DNA from 3 places in the Brachybacterium netajii genome. Region 1 is predicted to be linked to each of the others. Evidence: riboswitches for the same ligand, from Rfam matches in the RefSeq annotation. Region 1 holds a riboswitch; each other region holds the start of a gene.
The links. A riboswitch is a leader RNA that binds a small molecule or an ion and turns the genes downstream of it on or off. The one in region 1 is predicted to bind thiamine pyrophosphate.

Region 1 (6,174 bases):
CTGGTCGAGGGCCAGCGTCGTCGGGTCCTTCTTCCCGGCGACGACGGAGGACAGCTGGACCCGGTTGTACGGGTCGTGGTCCTCCTGGCCGAGGATCGTCAGCTGCGTCTGCGGCAGCGCGGCGAGAAGATCCGCGGCGAACCGCGATCCCACCATCCCGTGCCCGATCACGACGACTCTCATGCGTGCTCCCTCCTCATGCGTGCTCCCTCCTCATGCGGGGCTCCAGCCCGGACGGCGCATCGGCACCACCTCGACCGCGGTCATCTTGAACTCCGGCATCCCCGAGAGCGGGTCCACTGCGTCGTTGGTCACCAGGTTCACGCTGCCCATGCCCGCGTAGTGGAACGGCATGAACACGGTGTCCGGGCGGATCGCCTCGGTGACCACCGCGGGTCCCTGCACCTCGCCGCGGCCGGTGCGCAGGAGCAGCGGGTCGCCGTCCTCGACGCCGAGGCGGTCGGCGAGCAGCGGATGGAGCTCCACGAAGGCCTCCGGACGGGCGGCCAGCAGCGAGGGCACGCGACGGGTCTGCGCGCCCGACTGGTACTGCTCGAGCAAGCGCCCGGTGATCAGGTGGATCGGGGCGTCGTCGCGCACGTCGTCCTGCGGGCCGTGATGGTCCACCGGGATCAGGCGCGCCCGGCCGTCGGGGGTCGGGAAGCGGTCCAGCAGCACGCGCGGCGTGCCCGGATGGTCGAGGGAGGGCACGGGCCACTGCATCGAGCCCTCCTCGTCCAGACGGCGATGGCTGAGCCCCGCGTAGTCGGCGCGGCCGCCGGCGCTCGCCCGCGCCAGCTCGTCGAACACGTCCGACGGATCCAGGGGGAAGGGCTCGGGGCGGCCGAGGCGATCGGCGAGCTCCCGCAGGATCCACAGCTCGCTGCGGGCCTCGCCCGGGGCATCGCGGGCCTTGCGCCGACGGATCACACGCCCCTCGAGGTTCGTCATCGTGCCCTCCTCCTCCGCCCACTGGAGGACCGGGAGGATCACGTCGGCCAGCAGAGCCGTCTCCGAGGGGAGCACATCGAGCACGACGAGCAGCTCGAGCGCCCCCAGCCGTTCGCGCACGCGGCCGGCGTTCGGCGCCGAGACGACCGGGTTCGCGCCGGCGAGCAGCAGGGCCGACGGGCCGTCGGCCGTGCCCAGCCGGTGGAGGAGGTCGACCGCGGGGACGCCGGGACCGGGCAGGGAATCAGGGTCCACGCCCCAGACCCGCGCCACATGCTCGCGATGCGCGGGATCCGCGATCGACCGGTAGCCGGGCAGCTGGTCCGCCTTCAGCCCGTGCTCGCGCCCGCCCTGACCGTTGCCCTGTCCGGTGATGGGTCCGTACCCGGAGCCTTCGCGGCCGACGAGCCCCAGCAGGAGCGCCAGATCGATGGTCGCCGTCACGGTCGCGGTGCCCTGCGTGGACTGCTCGACGCCGCGACCGGTCAGCAGATGCGCGCCGCGGCCGCCGCGGGCGGGGGAGGCGGCCGCGAGCAGGCGGGCGACCTCCCGCAGCCGCTCCGCACCGATCCCGCACACGCCCTCGGCGCGCTCGGGCCACCAGGCGGCGACGGAGCGTGCGAGGGCCTCGATCCCCGTGGTGCGCGCGGCGACGTACTCGGCGTCGAACAGCTCCTCGGCGAGCACGATGTGGATCAGCGCCAGCAGCACCACCAGGTCAGTGCCCGGGACCGGGGCCAGATGGATGCCGCCGCCGTCGGCCGTGAGCCGCGCGGTCGCGGACGCGCGCGGATCCATCACCACCAGCCCGCCGCGCTCGCGCACCCCCGCCAGATGCTGCACGAACGGCGGCATGGTCGCAGCGACGTTGGAGCCCAGCAGGACCACGCAGTCCGAGCCCCCGAGGTCGGCGAGCGGGAAGGGGAGGCCCCGGTCCAGGCCGAGCGAGCGGTTCGAGGCGGTCGCCGCGGCGGCCATGCAGAAGCGGCCGTTGTAGTCGATGAAGCGGGAGCCCAGCGTGACGCGCGTGAACTTGCCCAGCGCATATGCCTTCTCGTTCGTGAGGCCGCCGCCGCCGAACACGGCGACGCCGTCGGCCCCGTCGCGCTCCTGGATCTCGCGCAGCCGACCGGCGATCAGATCGAGGGCCTCGTCCCAGGAGGCGTCGCGGAAGCCGCCGTCCGCGGTGCGGATCCGCGGATGCAGGATCCGATCGGGCGCCGTGAGGACCTCGGCGCTGGTCCAGCCCTTGCGGCACAGGCCCCCGAGGTTCGTCGGGAAGTCGCGGCCGTCGACCGTCACCTCGCCGGACCCGCCGGCCGCCGCGCCCGGCACCACGCTCAGCGACTGCGCGCACTGCAGGGCGCAGTACGGGCAGTGCGTCGCCGTGGTGCCGGGGACGGTGCCGACGGTCGGCGCGGACTGCGAGGCGGCGGTCGACAGGCTCATGCCTCGAGAGTGCTCCCGACGCCGGGAGTGCTCAGCATCCGGTCAGCGCCCGGTCGCTCCGGTCACGATCGGGTCACGACGCGGGTCGGGGAGTGCTCGCATCGCCCCCGACGACCGTCGGATCCGGCAGGTAGATCGCTCCGCCCTGCGCGGCGAAGGCGCGGCTGCGCTCCTGCATCCCGGCGATCGCCACCTGTGCCTCCGCGCTGCCGTAGGCGTCGCGGATGTCCTGCGAGATGCGCATCGAGCAGAACTTCGGACCGCACATCGAGCAGAAGTGCGCTGTCTTCGCGGGCTCCGCCGGCAGCGTCTCGTCATGGAACGACTCGGCCGTCTCCGGGTCCAGCCCCAGCGCGAACTGATCGCGCCAGCGGAACTCGAAGCGGGCCTTCGACAGCGCCGCATCCCGTGCGGCCGCCCCCGGATGCCCCTTGGCGATGTCCGCGGCATGCGCGGCGATCTTGTAGGTGATCACCCCGGCGCGCACATCCTCCCGATCCGGCAGGCCCAGATGCTCCTTCGGCGTGACGTAGCAGAGCATCGCCGTGCCGTAGCGGGCGATCTCCGTCGCCCCGATCGCCGAGGTGATGTGGTCGTAGCCCGGAGCGATGTCCGTGACCAGCGGGCCCAGCGTGTAGAAGGGGGCGCCCGAGCACAGCTCCTGCTGGCGCTCGACGTTCTCCCGCACCATGTGCAGCGGCACGTGCCCGGGACCCTCGACCATCACCTGCACGTCGTGCTCCCAGGCCCGATGGGTGAGCTCGGCGAGGGTGTCGAGCTCCGCGAACTGGGCGGCGTCGTTCGCATCGGCGAGGGAGCCGGGCCGCAGCCCGTCCCCGAGCGAGAACGCGACGTCGTAGCGGGCGAAGATCTCGCACAGCTCGTCGAAGTGCGTGTACAGGAAGTTCTCCTGATGATGCGCGAGGCACCAGCCCGCCATGATCGAGCCGCCGCGCGAGACGATCCCCGTCACCCGGTCCGCCGTCAGCGGCACGTACCGCAGCAGCACCCCCGCATGGACGGTCATGTAGTCCACGCCCTGCTCGCACTGCTCGATGACGGTGTCCCGGTAGATCTCCCAGGTCAGCGCCGAGGCGTCGCCGTCGACCTTCTCCAGCGCCTGGTAGATCGGGACCGTGCCGATGGGGATCGGCGCATTGCGGATCACCCATTCGCGGGTGGTGTGGATGTCGTCGCCCGTGGACAGGTCCATCAGCGTGTCCGCGCCCCAGCGGGACGCCCACTGCAGCTTCTCGACCTCCTCCGCGATCGAGCTCGTGACCGCCGAGTTGCCGATGTTCGCGTTGATCTTCACCAGGAACGCCCGGCCGATGATCATCGGCTCGGACTCCGGGTGGTTGACGTTCGCCGGGATGATCGCGCGCCCCGCAGCGACCTCGGAGCGCACCAGTTCCACGTCGCAGCCCTCACGCAGCGCCACGAACCGCATCTCCGGGGTGATCACCCCGCGCCTCGCATAGTGCATCTGCGTGACGGTCCGTCCCGGGAGCGCTCGCCGGGGGACCGGACGACGGCCCTTCCACTGCTGCGACGGGGCACCGCGGCGCACGGCCGAACGGCCGTCGTCGGCGAGGCGACGCCCGCGGCCCGCATGCTCCTCGGTGTCGCCGCGCTCGAGGATCCACGGGGTGCGCATCGGCGCGAGCCCCTCCTCGGGGACGCTCCCGGGACCCGCCGTCCGGTACACCGTGACGGGGTCGTTGGGGACCTCGCCCGTGGGATCCAGATCGATGCGGGTGACGGGCACCCGGATCCCATGCTCGAGGTCCTCGAGATGGTCCAGGGCATGCGAGGGATACTGCTCGGACAGGGGGGAGCGCACAGTCATCTGCGGCCTCTCTTCCTACGCCGGTGCTAACCGGATCAGGTTCGACGGTTCCGAGCGGCTCAGCCCGGTCTCAGCCCTCTGCCGAGGGCCCCCGTGGGGTCCCCGAATGTCTACCACACCGGGGCGCGGCGGTGCGCCGCGCGCTCGCCGACGAGGCTCGAGAGGCTTCCGACCTGGGCTTTCGGGCGAGGGGAGGGTCTGATCCGTGCGGGCTCAGCGCCAGGGGATCGGGCGGAACCGCCCTCCCGCCCCGCGCGTCAAGAGGATCGCGGAGGCGGGGGAGACGAACGCGGTGCCGCGCTCGAGATGATCGATCACCATGTGCAGCGCCTGCCGTGCGGCGTCGTCCTCGCGCCCGCCCGCGAGAGGGTCCACGAGGAAGCGCAGCACGATGCGTCCGACGCGCCGTCCGCCGACGAGAGGCGCCTCGACGTCCTTCCGCTCCACCAGGTGCAGGGAGCCGAGCGCGAGCGCGGCCTGCTCCATCACATCGGCCGGCGTCGCCCCCGGCTGCAGGTCGCCGATGGGCAGGTGCATGCGGTAGCTCGGCATCGGATCAATCTAACCGCGGCCGGTGACGGATGCGGTCACGGGGACGCGGGTTCCCCGTCGTCGCGCACAATGCTCGGGTGACCGCAGACACCGCCCTCGCGCACCGCCCCTCCGTCGACCGTCCCACCGTCGACCGTCCCTCCGGCGGCTCCGCCGCTGTCGGAGCCGCCGTCGTCGGGCCCGCCGCCGTCGTCCTCGTGCACGGCACGCGCCTCTCGCACTCGCAGTGGGACCTCCAGGCGCCCTCGCTGCGGATGGCCGGCTACGAGGTCGTGACGCCCGACCTCCCGGGCCACGGCGCGCGGCAGGACGAGACCTTCACCCTCGATGGAGCGATCGCGACCATCCGCGCGGCGATCGACGAGGCCGCGGCGCGCGTCGATCGCCGCGCGGAAGGCTCCGACGGCCCCGAGGGCTCCTACGGCTCCGCCGGCTCCGTCGGACACGACCTCGCGATGGCGCCGACGGTGCACCTGGTCGGCTCCTCCCTCGGCGGCTTCCTCGCCCTGCACGCCGCCGCCGAGGCGCCCGCCCGCCTCGCCTCGCTCACGCTGTGCGGCGCGGCGGTCCAGCCGACGCCCTCCGCCGCTCGCGCCTACGGGCACGCGATCATGCTCCTGGACCGCATGCCCGGGCATCGCGACGGCAGCGGCGGCCTGCTGCCGTTCCTGCTCGGCGACGCCGGCACCCGCGCGCTCGTCCGCGGCGGGCGGGCGAGCACGGCGGTGGTCGCCCCGGCGATGGAGGCGGTGGGCTCCCTCGACCTGCTCGCGGACCTGCATCGGGTCGAGGTCCCGGTCACCTGGCTGCACGGCCGCTTCGACCAGCTGCGGCTGCATGAGCGCCGCTTCGCAGCGGCCGCGGCCGACGGACGGCTGGAGACCCTCGCCTATGGCAGCCACCTGGTGAACCTCGCCGACGCCCGCCGCTTCACGCCGGATCTGCTGCGCGTCCTCGGCCGCGTCGGACCGGTGCCCGCGCCCCGTAGGCTGGGGGCATGACCCGTCCCATCCTGCGCGTCGGCTTCGTGCCCGGCGTCGAGCCCGACCGCTTCGCGCGCCGCTGGAAGACCGGCGGCCGCCGCGCCTGGCTCGAGCTCGTCCCTGTCCCCGCCTCCCGTCAGCGCGCCGCGCTCGACGAGGGCGAGGTCGACATGTGCTTCGTGCGGCTTCCGATCGACCCCGCGGGGACCGCCGCCCGCTCGGCCGACGACCTGCATGTCGTGGCGCTGTGGGAGGAGCGGGCCGCGGTCGTCGTCGGCGACGAGCACGTGCTCAGCCTCCTCGACGAGATTTCTGAGGAGGACCTCGTCGAGGAGACCGAGCTGCCGCAGACCGATCCGGACGACGCCGCCTCCCGCGTCGCCGTCGCGG
Region 2 (6,174 bases), 140 kb from region 1:
TACCTCGACGAGGCGCTGGTGGCCGAGGACTTCGCCTTCCACGGCACCGTCCTGTCCGGCACCGAGGAGCTGCGGGCGCGCTGGAAGCGCGGCGTCGGCCTCGTGGAGGGCGCGCTCGGCTTCGCGATCGGCCGCGAGTACGTCGGCCGCCACTTCCCCGCCGCCCACAAGGAGCGCATGGGCGCCCTCGTGGACGCGCTCGTGGACGCCTACCGGGCCTCGATCTCGCGGCTGGAGTGGATGACCCCGGCCACCCGCGAGAAGGCCCTCGAGAAGCTCGAGAAGTTCACGCCGAAGATCGGCTACCCGGACCGCTGGCGCACCTACGAGGACCTCGAGGTCGTCCCCGGGGACCTCGTCGCCTCCGTGCGCGCCGTGCGCCTGGCCGACGCCGCCTTCGACTTCGCGAAGGTCGGCGGGCCGATCGACCCGGACGAATGGCACATGACCCCGCAGACGGTCAACGCCTACTACAATCCGGGCGCCAACGAGATCGTCTTCCCCGCGGCGATCCTGCAGCCCCCGTTCTTCGACGCCGATGCCGACGACGCCGTGAACTTCGGCGGGATCGGTGCGGTCATCGGCCACGAGATCGGCCACGGCTTCGACGACCAGGGCTCGAAGTACGACGGCGACGGCAACCTCGCGTCCTGGTGGACCGACGAGGACCGGGCCGCCTTCGAGGAGCGCACCGGCTCGCTCATCGCCCAGTTCTCCGAGCTCAGCCCGCGGTCCCTCGAGGACGAGCATCGCGTCAACGGCGCGCTCACGATCGGCGAGAACATCGGAGACCTCGGCGGTCTCTCGATCGCCGTCAAGGCGTACCGCGCGACGGCCGGCGAGGCCGCCGCCGAGGAGCTCGATGGCTTCACCGGGCTGCAGCGCGTGTTCCTGTCCTGGGCGACCGTGTGGCGCGCGAAGTACCGCCGGCAGGCGGCGATCCAGCAGCTCGCGACCGACCCGCACTCCCCCGCGGAGTTCCGCTGCAACATCACCGCCGGCCACCTGACGGAGTTCCACGAGGCCTTCGGGATCGTCGAGGGCGACGGCATGCACCGCGCCCCCGAGGATCGCGTGAGCATCTGGTGACCGCCCGATGAGGCCCGAGGCCCCCTTCTACGTCGGTCGCACGCGGCCGACGGCCGTGGGCTGGACGCGCATCGGGATGACGCTGGTCGCGGGCGCCGCGGCCACCGTCGTGATCTCGCTGCGCCCCGCGCTGGCGACGCCCGCCCTGCTGATCGCGTCGATGGGCGTGTTCGTCCTGCTCGCGGCCTGGACCTGGATGAACCAGAGCACCCGGTTCATCGTCGACGAGCACGGGGTGACCGTGAGCCTCGGCGGCTTCCTGCCGATGCGGCCCTGGCCCCTCGAGCAGTTCCGCACCGTCCAGCTCCGCGAGATCCCCGCGGAGCGGGTCGGCGCGACCGTCGGCGGCTACGGCTGGCGGCGCGGACGGGCGCTGTCCTCGACCCCCGAGGAGCTGCGTCCCGTCGGCTCCCGGCGCGTGTTCACCACCGGGGACTCCCGGGAGCCCTACCGCCTGCTCGTCACCCGCTCCGGCACCATGGTCGAGATCATCGGCCGTGAGGGCACGCACTTCCTGCTCTCCCCCGAGGACCCGCAGGCGACCGCGGAGGCCGTCGACCAGGCGATCCGCTCCCGCCGCTGAGGATGCTCGGGGCGCTGCGCGGCGGCCCGAGCGGCATGCCTCGAGCAGTCGCTCTGCGGTATGCTCGCAGGCGGTCATCCAACTGACAGGGGAGCACCATCCGGGTGCTGAGAGTGCGCAGCAGTGCGCAGACCCTCGAACCTGATCCGGTTCACACCGGCGTAGGGAGTCGGGATTTCCGCGGGAGATCCACGTCGTGCGCTCCGGCGCGCGGCGCGCGCACGGTCCGTCCGGCGCCCGGGATCGCCTGCGCCCCTTCCGTTCGTGGAAGGAGTCTGAGATGAACCGTTTCCGCACCGTGGACCTCCTGGTCACCGTCGCCATCGGCGCCGCCTTCGGCGTCGCGTTCCTGGGCTATGGGGCGCTGTACAGCCTCATCGGCCCGCTCACCGCCCTGTTCCGCCCCGCCGAGGGCCTGCTCATGGGCATCTGGTTCCTGCCCGCGATGATCGCCGGGCTCGTCGTGCGCAAGCCCGGCGCGGCGCTGCTGGCCGAGCTCATCGCCGCCTCCCTCGAGATGCTGCTGGGCGGGCAGTGGGGCTGGGGCACCATCGTCTCCGGCGTCCTGCAGGGCGCGGGCATCGAGCTCGCCTTCGCCGTCTTCCGCTACCGCCGCTTCACGCTGCCGGTCGCGATCCTCGGCGGCGTGCTCTCCGCGGCCCTCGAATGGGTGTACGAGCGCTTCGCCTACTACCCCGAGATGGGCTGGTCCTTCGCGATCGCCCTGCTCGGCGCCGCCCTCATCTCCGGCGCCCTCGCCTGCGGCCTGCTGGGCTGGGTCATCGTGCGCGCCCTCGCGGCGACCGGGGCGCTCGACGCCCTCCCCGCCGGGAAGGAGCATGCCGAGGCCCGGCTCGCCGCGCTCCGCACCGACCGGGATGCCGCGGGCGACGGCTCCCGCGAGAGCACCGGGGCCCTCGGCGGATGACCTCCCTGGAGCTGCGGGGCCTGACCTGGCGTCCGCAGTCGCGACCGGATCCGACGGTCCGGGATCTGTCCCTCACCATCCCCTCCGGCCAGCGGGTCCTGCTGGCGGGAGCCAGCGGCAGCGGGAAGTCGACCGTGCTGCGGGCCCTCGCGGGCCTGCTCGATCCCGAGGCCGGGGAGCTCGCCGGGGTCGCCCCGGCGGCCTCCCGCCCCGGGGAGCGGGCCCTGCTGCTGCAGAACCCGGCGAACGCGCTGATCGCCGCGAACGTCGGCCGCGAGGCCGCCTTCGGTCCGGAGAACGCGGCGCTGGACCGCGAGGAGATCGCCGTCCGCGCGGCCGCCGCCCTCGTCGCGGCCGACGTCGACGTCGACTCCTCGCGGGCCCCGCTCGACGCCTCCGGCGGCCAGCAGCAGCGCATCGCGCTGGCGGGAGCGCTCGCCCTCTCCCCCGGAGCCCTCCTGCTGGACGAGCCGACCTCGATGCTCGACGCGGCGACGGCCGAGGCCGTCCGGCGGGCCGTCCTCGCCTCCGCGGAGGGCACCACCCTGGTCGTCGCCGACCACGACGTCGCCCCCTGGGCCTCCCGCGTCGATCGCATGATCGTGCTCGGCGAGGGCGCCCGCGTGCTCGCCGACGGCGATCCGGAGCAGGTCATCGCCGCGCATCCGGAGCTGCTCGCCGCACGCTCGGCCGCACCGCGCCCCGCCGCGGTCGGCGCGAGCGGTGCGGTCGTCGCGAACGGTGCGAGCACCGGCGGATTCCTCCCCGCCGCCCGCCCGCTGGAGGCGGTCACGACGGGCGAGGTCGTCGCAGCCCTCGACGGCGTCGCCATCGCACGCCGCGACGGGCGGCCCGGCACTCTGGTCGAGGATCTCGCGCTGGAGGTGCGCGCCGGGTCCCTCACCGTCCTGGGAGGTCCCAGCGGCAGCGGGAAGACCAGCCTGCTGCGGGTGCTGCTGGGCCTGGACGCCCCGGCGACGGGCACCGTCGACCGCCCCGAGGGCCGGCAGATCGCCTGGGTGCCGCAGAACCCCGAGCACTCCTTCCTCGCCACGAGCGTCCGCGAGGAGATCCTCGCCTCCCCCTGGGCCGACGAGCCCGCCCTCGCCGACCGGCTCCTGGAGACCGCCGGCCTGGCCCCGCTCGCCGCGGCGAACCCGTACACCCTCTCCGGCGGCGAGCAGCGCCGCCTCGCGATCGTCGCGGCGCTCGCCCAGAGGCCCCGGCTCCTGGTCCTCGACGAGCCGACGGTCGGTCTCGATCCCGAGCGGCGCGCGGCCGTCCTCGCCCTGCTGCACGAGGCCGCCGGCACCGGCTGCGCGATCCTCGCCGCGACCCATGACGAGCATCTCGCCGCCGCGGCCCAGCACCGCCTCGACCTCCCCGGCCCCTCGACCGCGACGGAGACGGAGCAGGAGTCCACGACGGGCGCGGGGCCCGACCGCCGGATCCTGCCGGTGGTCCGTCGGCCCCGGATCCCCGCGGACGCGCTGAACCCGCTGACGCTCTCGCTCATCGGGATCCTCGCGGCGATCGGCTCCTTCGGGGTCCAGACCTGGCAGGGCGGTCTGCTCGCCCTGCTCCCCACGGTCCTGCTGGCGCCGGCGGCGATCCGCACCCTGCGGGGCGCGGCCCTGCGGATGGCCCCGGTGCTGCTCTCGGCCGCGAGCCTGGCCTGGACCACCGCCCTGCTCGGGGACGCCCCGGCGCTCTCCGGGGAGGCCTGGCTCGTGGGTCTGAAGGAGGCCGCCCGGATCAGCGCCTTCGTCGCCCCCGGCGTGCTCGCCCTCGGGAGCGTCGACGTGACGGCCCTCGGCGACGCCCTCGGCGGGCGCCTGCGCTGGCCGGCGCGACCCGTCGCCGCCGGGGTCAGCGCGCTCGTGCGCGCCGGGCACCTGGGCCGACGGTGGGAGACGATCGTCACCGCGCGGACGCTGCGCGGGATCGGCACGCCGCGGTCGGCGCGCCTGCTCGCGGGCGCGACCTTCGCTCTCCTGGTCGATGCCCTCCGCGGCGCCGAGCAGCAGGCCCTGGCGATGGACTCGCGGGGCTTCGCGTCCGCGTCCCGCCGCAGCTGGGCCCTGCCGAGCCGCTTCGGGCGCGCCGACCTCCTCGGCGCGGGCATCGCCGCGCTGCTGCTGGTCTGGCCGACGATCGCCGGTCTGCTCGTCGGCTGACGCCGGCGGGCGCCGGCGGGCGCTGGCTGGCGTCGGCTCGCGTCAGCGGGCGTCGGGGCCCCGACGTACCCTGGCCGCATGAACGACGAGAACCTCTCCCCCGAGACCGCGACCGCGCCCCTCGCTCCGCAGACCGAGCCCCTCACCCCGCAGGAGGAGGAGCTGATCGCGCTCGCGAGCACCCTCATGGACCTCGCGCGGGCGGGCGACAGCGCCCAGCTGGTGCCGGTCCTCGACCAGGGCGCTCCGCTGAACCTGCGCGACGCCGCCGGCAACACCATGCTCATGCTCGCCGCGTACCACGGCCATGCCGATCTCGTGCGGGAGCTCGCCGAGCGCGGCGCCGACGTCGACCTCGCCAACGATCGCGGCCAGTCGCCCCTCGCGGGCGCCGTCTTCAAGGGCCACACCGAGGTCGTCGCCGCGCTCGTCCGGGCGGGTGCCGATCCCGATGCGGGCACGCCGAGCGCCCGCGAATCGGCTCAGTTCTTCGGACGCGAGGAGCTCTCCGCGCTCTTCGGGTGACGGAACACCATGGGCACGTGCTCGATCCCGGCCTCGAGGAAGGGCGGGCCGACGGTCTCGTAGCCCATGCCGACGTACCACTGCTCGAGATAGGCCTGCGCGTCGATGCTGACCTCGGCCTCGGGGGCCACCTCCGCGGTCAGGTCGAGGGCCGCGCGCATGATGCGTCCTCCGAAGCCGTCGCGGCGATGCGCCGCCGCCACGGCGAGACGGCCGATGCGCATGCCGCCGTCGGCCTCCCGCATCACGCGGATGTGCGCGGCGGGGACGCCGTCGGCCTCGATCCACAGCAGGGTCGTGCCCTCCTCGAGATCTCGGCCGTCGAGATCGGGGTCGGTGGCCCCCTGCTCCATCGTGAAGACGTCCTGGCGGAGCTTGGCGAGCAGGTAGAGCGTGGTGGAGGGGATGTCGCGCACGGGGGCGCGATGGATCACGGGTTCGGGCATGCCGTCACGGTACGCCCTGCGGGGCCGCGGACCGCACTCCGGCGGGCGGCTGTGCTCCGGCGAGCGGCTGTGGTCCGGGCGAGCGCCCTGTGCTCCGGTGAGCGGTCCTCGCGCTCAGGCGACGAGGTGCTCCATGACGGCCCGCCAGGCGGCGACCATCGCGGGGCCCCCGTGGCCCTCGTCCTCGACGACGACGAGCTCGCTCGCGGGCCAGGCCCGGTGCAGCTCCCAGGCGGTGCGCACCGGGCTGGAGACGTCGCGGCGGCCGTGCAGGAGCACCGCCGGGATGCGGGCGATGCGGTGCATCCCGCCGAGCAGGCCGCTGCCGGGGGCCGCGCCCCAGGGCGTCGCCCAGTCCTCGACGAACCCGTCGGCCGCCCAGAAGTGCGTGACCAGGCGCGCGAAGCGGCGCTCCTGCTCGCCGAC
Region 3 (6,174 bases), on a different contig from region 1:
AGCCGGTCCTCCTCGGCCACGTCACCGCCTCGATCGACGACGAGCGCGCCGAATCCGGCTACTCCGCCCTCTTCACCCTCGGCATGATCGTCAAGATCATCCTCGTCCAGCTCATCGTGATGCTCTGAGGGCGACGCGGGGAAGGGCGGGGCGAGTGTGCACGTCACGGGGGCAAGCGCACCTTGCTGGCACCTGCCTCCCGCCTCCTGACGGCCGAGTGTCCGCCAGCTGACGGCCGAGTGTCCACCAGCACTCCCTAAAGCGCTCCATTTCCGGGCACTCCTGCCCACTGCTCGCGCTGACAGGGCGAGCGCGCTGGGAGGAGTGCGAGCTCGCGGGCGTCAGGCGGGCGAACGGGCACGAAGGCGGTGCATCTGGCGATCTCCCCTGCTCTCCTCGGCCCAGTGTCCACCAGCACCCCCTGAAGCGCTCCATTTCCGGGCACTCACGCCCACTGCTCACCCCCAAGCTCACCCTGGTCTGCGAGCAACGCCCGCGGCCCGTCCCTCCCAGCATCCGGCCCGCCCCTCCCGGCGTCCGAGCCAGCTCTCCTCAGCTATGGGCTCCCGGCTACGCTCGCTGCGTGATGTCTGCCGTTCCCGATGCCCATGAGCCCGTGCCCGATGAGGCTCGCGCGGCGGACCCCGCGCCCGCATCCGCACCCGAACCTTCGCCCGCCCCCTCCCCCGCGCACCCTCGCTTCCGGCTGCTCGTGCCGATCGCGATCGCGCTGGCGGGGGCGCTCGCGTACGGGCTGCTGGGGTGGCAGCAGTGGCGGAATCTGGTGGCGCCGTCGTGGGATCTGGGGATCTTCACGGAGCTCGCGAAGGCGTACGGGAGCTTCTCGGCGCCGATCGTGCCGATCAAGGGCGACGACGTGAACCTGCTGGGCGACCACTTCCATCCGATCCTGGTGCTGCTGGCGCCGGTGTGGTGGGTGTGGCCGTCGGGGCTGGCGCTGGTGTGGACGCAGGCGGTGCTGTTCGGGGCGTCGGCGATCCCCCTGGCGAAGCTCGCGATCGACCGGCTGGGGCGGGCGATGGGGACCGTCGTCGGCGTGGGGTACGTGTTCTCCTTCGGTCTGCAGGCGGCGGCGGACGTGCAGTTCCATGAGATCGCGTTCGCCGTCCCGCTGCTGGCGCTGTCGCTGACGGCGCTGCTGCGCGAGCGGGTCATGGCCGCGGCGCTGTGGGCGATGCCGCTGGTGCTGGTCAAGGAGGATCTCGGGCTCACGGTGATGGTGCTGGGCCTGGTGATCGCCCTGCGCTACCGGACCCCGCGCGCTGCGACGCCGCGCGACGCCACGCCGCGCGCTGCGACGCCGCACGACCGGACCCCGCACGACCGGACGCTGCGCGACCACCGGATCACGGGGTTCGGGCTCGCGTGCTGGGGCGCCGGCTGGTTCCTGCTGTCGACGTTCGTGATCCTGCCGCTGCTGAACACGGCGGGGCAGTACGACTACACGGACAAGCTCGGGTCGGTGCTCGACGTCTTCGTGCCGGGGACGAAGTGGGTGACGGTGCTGATGCTGGTCGCGGCGGCCGGCGTGATCGGGGCCCGCTCGCCGCTGATCTGGCTGATGCTGCCGACGCTCGCGTGGCGCTTCACCGGGACCGTCGAGTTCTACTGGGGCTGGACCTGGCATTACGGGGCGGTGCTGATGCCGATCGCGTGCGCAGCGCTGCTGGATGCGCTCGGGGATCGTCGGACGGGTCGGGCGACGAGCCTGCTGCGCCGGGACCGGCCCCTGCCCTCCCGGACGGTCCGCTGGACGGCGGCGATCGCGTCGGCGGCGACCGTCCTGACGCTCGGCGCGCAGATCCCCGTGCTGGACGTCCTGCGGTCGGAGCGCTGGGAGCTGACCTGGCGCGCCGAGCCCGCCCAGGGGGCGCTCGATGCGATGCCCGACGGGGCGGTCGCGGCCGTGGACATCACGCTGCTCGCCTATGCGGTGCCCGATCATGACGTCCAGTGGATGCACGGGCCCAATCTCCGCGTCCCGGACTGCGCGCTGATCGACCAGTACGCCTTCTCCTGGCGCGATGATCCTCCGCGGTCCGCGTCGGACGCCGAGGCGTGGGCGACCCTCGAGTGGGGCGCCGGATCGGGGAACCCCGCGGGGGCCGATGTCGTCTACACGACGGTCTACGACGACGGCGGCTTCCTCGTCGTCTGCCGGGACGACATCGGGGCGGACTGACCGGCGGGGGTATACTGCCGCCCGGTGCGCGCGGGGCCTCGCGCCCTGGTCCGATCGGACACGCACCGCCCCGACGGAAGGATCATCACCGTGACGACACCTCGCGTGAGCGTGCAGGAGGCGTGGGACGCCCTCGCCCAGGGCAATGAGCGGTTCATGAAGGGAACCCTCGCGCATCCCCAGCAGAGCGCCGCCCGGCGCAGCGAGCTGACGGACTACCAGGAGCCCGACGCGGCGTTCCTGGGGTGCGCGGACTCGCGGGTCGCCGCGGAGATACTCTTCGACTGCGGTCTCGGCGACCTGTTCGTCGCCCGCAACATCGGCCAGATCGCCAACGAGAACACGGTCGCGACCATGGAGTACGCGGTCGCGGAGCTCGGCGTCGCCGTGATCGTCGTGCTCGCCCACGGCTCCTGCGGGGCCGTCGCCGCGGCGATCGACCTGACCTCCGCGACCCCCAGCTACGTCACGCCCGCGATCGAGAAGGAGCTGGAGCTCATCCAGCCGGCGGTGCAGCGCGAATGGCTGGCCTCGCACCGCGACACCCCGTACGTCGACCCCGCGCTGATCGACGCCGACGCCGTCGGCCGCCGTCATCTCGACGAGACGATCCACGCCCTCATGCGCTCCTCGCGCGTGATCAGCGACGCCGTCGCCGCCGGCGACCTCGGCATCGTCGGCTGCCAGTACCAGCTGGAGGACGGCCGGGTCGTCCCGATCACGGCCGTCGGGCAGCTGACGATCGCGGCCTGAGGCGCGGCGGAGGGCACGGCTCAGCGCTCCAGCAGCTGAGCCCTCCAGCCCGACGCGACCGCGCCGGCGACATGGCCCGCCGAGTCGTCGAGGAAGGCGACCGCGTCGCGCGGGACGCTTCGTCCGAGGACCTGCTCGATGCGCGCATGGGCCGCGTCGAAGGCCTCGCGGTCGGGCTTGGCGGCGCCCAGCTCCGCCGAGTTCAGCAGGCGCTCGCCGGCGGGGCCGAGGAGGTCGTCGACGCCGAGGTCGCGCAGCTCCTCGCGCACGCGGTCGGTGCCGTTGGTGAACACGAAGACCTCGCGGCCCGAGCGCCGGGCCTCGTCGAGGACGGCCCGGACGTCGGGGTCCGGGACCGGGGTGCTCGCGAGCCAGGCACCGACGACGGCGCGGGCCTCGTCGGCCGCGATCCCGTCGGCCTGCAGGTCGGCGGCGATGCGCTCGCGCCATTGCGCATGGGTGGCGCGGCCGCGCACGACCTCCCGCAGCAGCGGGCTGCGCAGGATCGCCCGGTAGGAGGTGCCTCGCGGGCGGTCGAGGCGCGCGTCGAGGCCGGGGAACAGCGCGGGGTCGAAGCGGCGCAGCACGCCGTCGAGGTCGCTGACCACCACGTGCGTCGCCCGGTCCCGGACGAGCTCCCGGAACACCGCGAGGGACGCCGCGCGGGGTGCCGCGCGTGATGCCGCGCGGGGCGTCTCCGCCGCCGGGCGCCGCGGTCCGCGGACGGTCTCGTCCTCGCCGGGTTCCATGCCCCCAGCGTAGGCAGATCGGACCGCCCCCGGCGCCACCGCTCTGACCTGGCATGGGCTACGCTCGTCGGCGGACACGGGGTGCCCCGCCGGGGCTGAGACCACACCCGCAGAACCTGATCGAGTCAATGCTCGCGGAGGGATGTCATGGAAGAACCGCGCTCGAACGCGCCCGCCACCGCCGTCGACGCCGTCACGGCCACCACCGCCGTCCCGGCGAAGACCACCGTCACGGCCACCACCGCCTTCACCGCCCGGCTCCGCGAGGAGGCCAGCCCCGCCTGGGACCTCGCCGTCGGCCATCGCTTCGTGCGAGAGCTGCACGTCGGGACCGTCCCCGACGACGTCATGGCCGGGTACCTGGTCCAGGACCATCGCTTCCTGGACAGCTTCCTGATGCTGATCGGGGCGGCGATCGCCACGGCCGACACCCCCGCCGCCCGGCTCCGCCTCGCGCAGTTCGCGGGCGACGTCGCCGGCGAGGAGAACACCTACTTCCTGCGCTCCTTCGACGCCCTCGGCATCGACGAGGACCGTCGGGCGAGCATCCCCGACGCCCCGGCGACCGCCGGCTTCCTCGCCCTGTTCCGCGAGGCCGCCGCGAGCGGCGACTACGCGGTCGCGCTGGCCGTGCTGCTGGTGACCGAGTGGCTCTACAACGACTGGGCGGCGGCCGCGCCGCGCCCGCTCCCGGCGGACTTCGTGCACGCCGAGTGGATCGTCCTGCACGACAATCCCGGGTTCGAGGAGTTCGTCGGCTTCCTGCGCGCCGAGCTGGATCGCGTCGGCGCGAGCCTCGAGGCGGCCGACGGGGCAGCCTCCAGCGCGGCCGAAGGAGAGGCCGGCGGCGCATCCGACGGCGCGTTCGCCGGGGTCCGGCTCGCGGCCGTGCGCGAGGCCTTCGCGCGCACGGTCTCCCTCGAGCTGGAGTTCTTCGACGCCGCCTACGAGGACGCCCGGGTGCCGTCCGCGCGGCGCGTCCTCGAGGGGGCCGTGCGATGAGCCTGTTCGCGCAGCTGCGGGCGGCGGCCGTCGAGGACTGGGACGCGTACACCCGCCACGAGTTCGTCGAGCGTCTCGGCGAGGGCACCCTCCCGCTGGCCGCCTTCCAGGACTATCTCGTCCAGGACTACCTGTTCCTCGTCCAGTTCGCCCGCGCCTACGCCCTCGCCGCCTACAAGGGCCGGACCCTCGAGGACGTGCGCCGGGCGTCGGAGGGGCTGACGGGCGTGCTCGTCGAGACCGACCTCCATGCCCGGCTGACGACTTCCTGGGGCATCTCCCCCGAGGCCCTCGCGGCGACGCAGGAGCGCATGGGGACCGTCGCCTACACCCGCTTCGTCCTGGACTGCGGCGCCTCGGGCGACCTGCTGGACCTGCACGTCGCGCTCGCGCCCTGCGCGATCGGCTACGGGGAGATCGGGGCGCGCCTGGCGCCACGCCTCGCGGACCGCTCCGGCACGCAGCATCCGGACGGACAGCATCCCTACGGCGACTGGATCGCCGAGTACGCCGGCGAGGAGTTCCAGGCCTCGGCCCGCGCGGCGACCGCCCGGCTCGATGAGCTCGCGGCGTCCGCGGGGAGTACGGACGCCGCGGGCCTCGCCGGCCCGTCGGCCGCTCGCCTGCCCGACGGGCCCCGGCTCGCGGAGCTCACGCGGATCTTCCGCACCGCGACGCGGCTCGAGGCGGCCTTCTGGCAGCAGGCGCTCGACGCCGTCTGAGCGGCGGCGTGCCCGCCGGCTCCGGCCAGCGGGCGCGCCAGCCGACGGGCACGTCTGCCGACGGCCGGACCGCCGGCGGCAGCGCCGTCGGCCCGGCCGCCGGCGCTCAGCCCCGGGTCTGGGAGGGGTCGCCGATCCAGCCGACGACCAGCGGCGTCAGGGTCGAGCGCTCGATCGCGAGGTAGAGGAAGGGCACGTCGAGCGCGAGGGTCCGCGGCTCGCCGACGTCGGCCGCCGACTCCTCCATCAGCACGGCGGTCGCGGCGGCGGCCTCCATGCCGTTCTGGTCGACGGTGATGACCGCTTCGTGCAGGACGTCGGAGATCACCAGCTCCTCCGCCGTGGTGATGCCCGAGAAGTCGGCGGCGCCGAAGGCGTCCTCCATGCCGAGCCCGGAGAGCACGTCGACGAGGGAGGCCCGCCAGTCGATGTCGAAGGCGGGCAGGGTGACCTGGACGGGCTCGCCCTGCTCGCCCATCGCGGCGAGCAGCGCGTCGAGCAGCGCCGCGCCGTCGGACCCGGTCCCGCCGTCGGACGCCCAGGCGTCGACCACGTCGGCGATCGCGCCCGTCGGCCGCACGAGCACCAGCCCGAGGTCCCCGCCGTAGGAGGGGAGCATGGTGGCCTGGCAGACGTCGTCCTCGTACCAGCTGGTGGTGTCGGCCTCCAGCATCGGCACGTCGACCGCGGTGCCGTCGGCGCGGGTGAAGGGGAGGTCGCCGAGCTGGCTGAGGGGCTCCGGCCA

Region 2: linked by a shared signal. The riboswitch ahead of ACXET9_RS00810 (ECF transporter S component) and the one ahead of thiC (phosphomethylpyrimidine synthase ThiC) in region 1 are both predicted to bind thiamine pyrophosphate.
Region 3: linked by a shared signal. The riboswitch ahead of ACXET9_RS11660 (TenA family protein) and the one ahead of thiC (phosphomethylpyrimidine synthase ThiC) in region 1 are both predicted to bind thiamine pyrophosphate.

What each region holds. Positions count from the first base shown of each region.
Region 1 covers NZ_JBSYXB010000001.1:33,962-40,135, reverse strand. The annotation lists gene ACXET9_RS00175 (FAD-dependent oxidoreductase) at 1-183, opposite strand, end outside; gene ACXET9_RS00170 (molybdopterin oxidoreductase family protein) at 214-2,400, opposite strand; gene thiC (phosphomethylpyrimidine synthase ThiC) at 2,474-4,249, opposite strand; TPP riboswitch at 4,244-4,353, opposite strand; gene ACXET9_RS00160 (hypothetical protein) at 4,463-4,801, opposite strand; gene ACXET9_RS00155 (alpha/beta fold hydrolase) at 4,879-5,802, shown strand; gene ACXET9_RS00150 (LysR family transcriptional regulator substrate-binding protein) at 5,799-6,174, shown strand, end outside.
Region 2 covers NZ_JBSYXB010000001.1:175,865-182,038, forward strand. The annotation lists gene ACXET9_RS00800 (M13 family metallopeptidase) at 1-1,089, shown strand, start outside; gene ACXET9_RS00805 (hypothetical protein) at 1,097-1,672, shown strand; TPP riboswitch at 1,750-1,857, shown strand; gene ACXET9_RS00810 (ECF transporter S component) at 1,953-2,600, shown strand; gene ACXET9_RS00815 (ATP-binding cassette domain-containing protein) at 2,597-4,777, shown strand; gene ACXET9_RS00820 (ankyrin repeat domain-containing protein) at 4,856-5,302, shown strand; gene ACXET9_RS00825 (GNAT family N-acetyltransferase) at 5,260-5,748, opposite strand; gene ACXET9_RS00830 (alpha/beta fold hydrolase) at 5,863-6,174, opposite strand, start outside.
Region 3 covers NZ_JBSYXB010000005.1:215,397-221,570, reverse strand. The annotation lists gene ACXET9_RS11680 (aspartate:alanine exchanger family transporter) at 1-128, shown strand, start outside; gene ACXET9_RS11675 (DUF2079 domain-containing protein) at 587-2,203, shown strand; gene ACXET9_RS11670 (carbonic anhydrase) at 2,294-2,956, shown strand; gene ACXET9_RS11665 (HAD family hydrolase) at 2,977-3,705, opposite strand; TPP riboswitch at 3,773-3,865, shown strand; gene ACXET9_RS11660 (TenA family protein) at 3,853-4,707, shown strand; gene ACXET9_RS11655 (TenA family protein) at 4,704-5,429, shown strand; gene ACXET9_RS11650 (serpin family protein) at 5,536-6,174, opposite strand, start outside.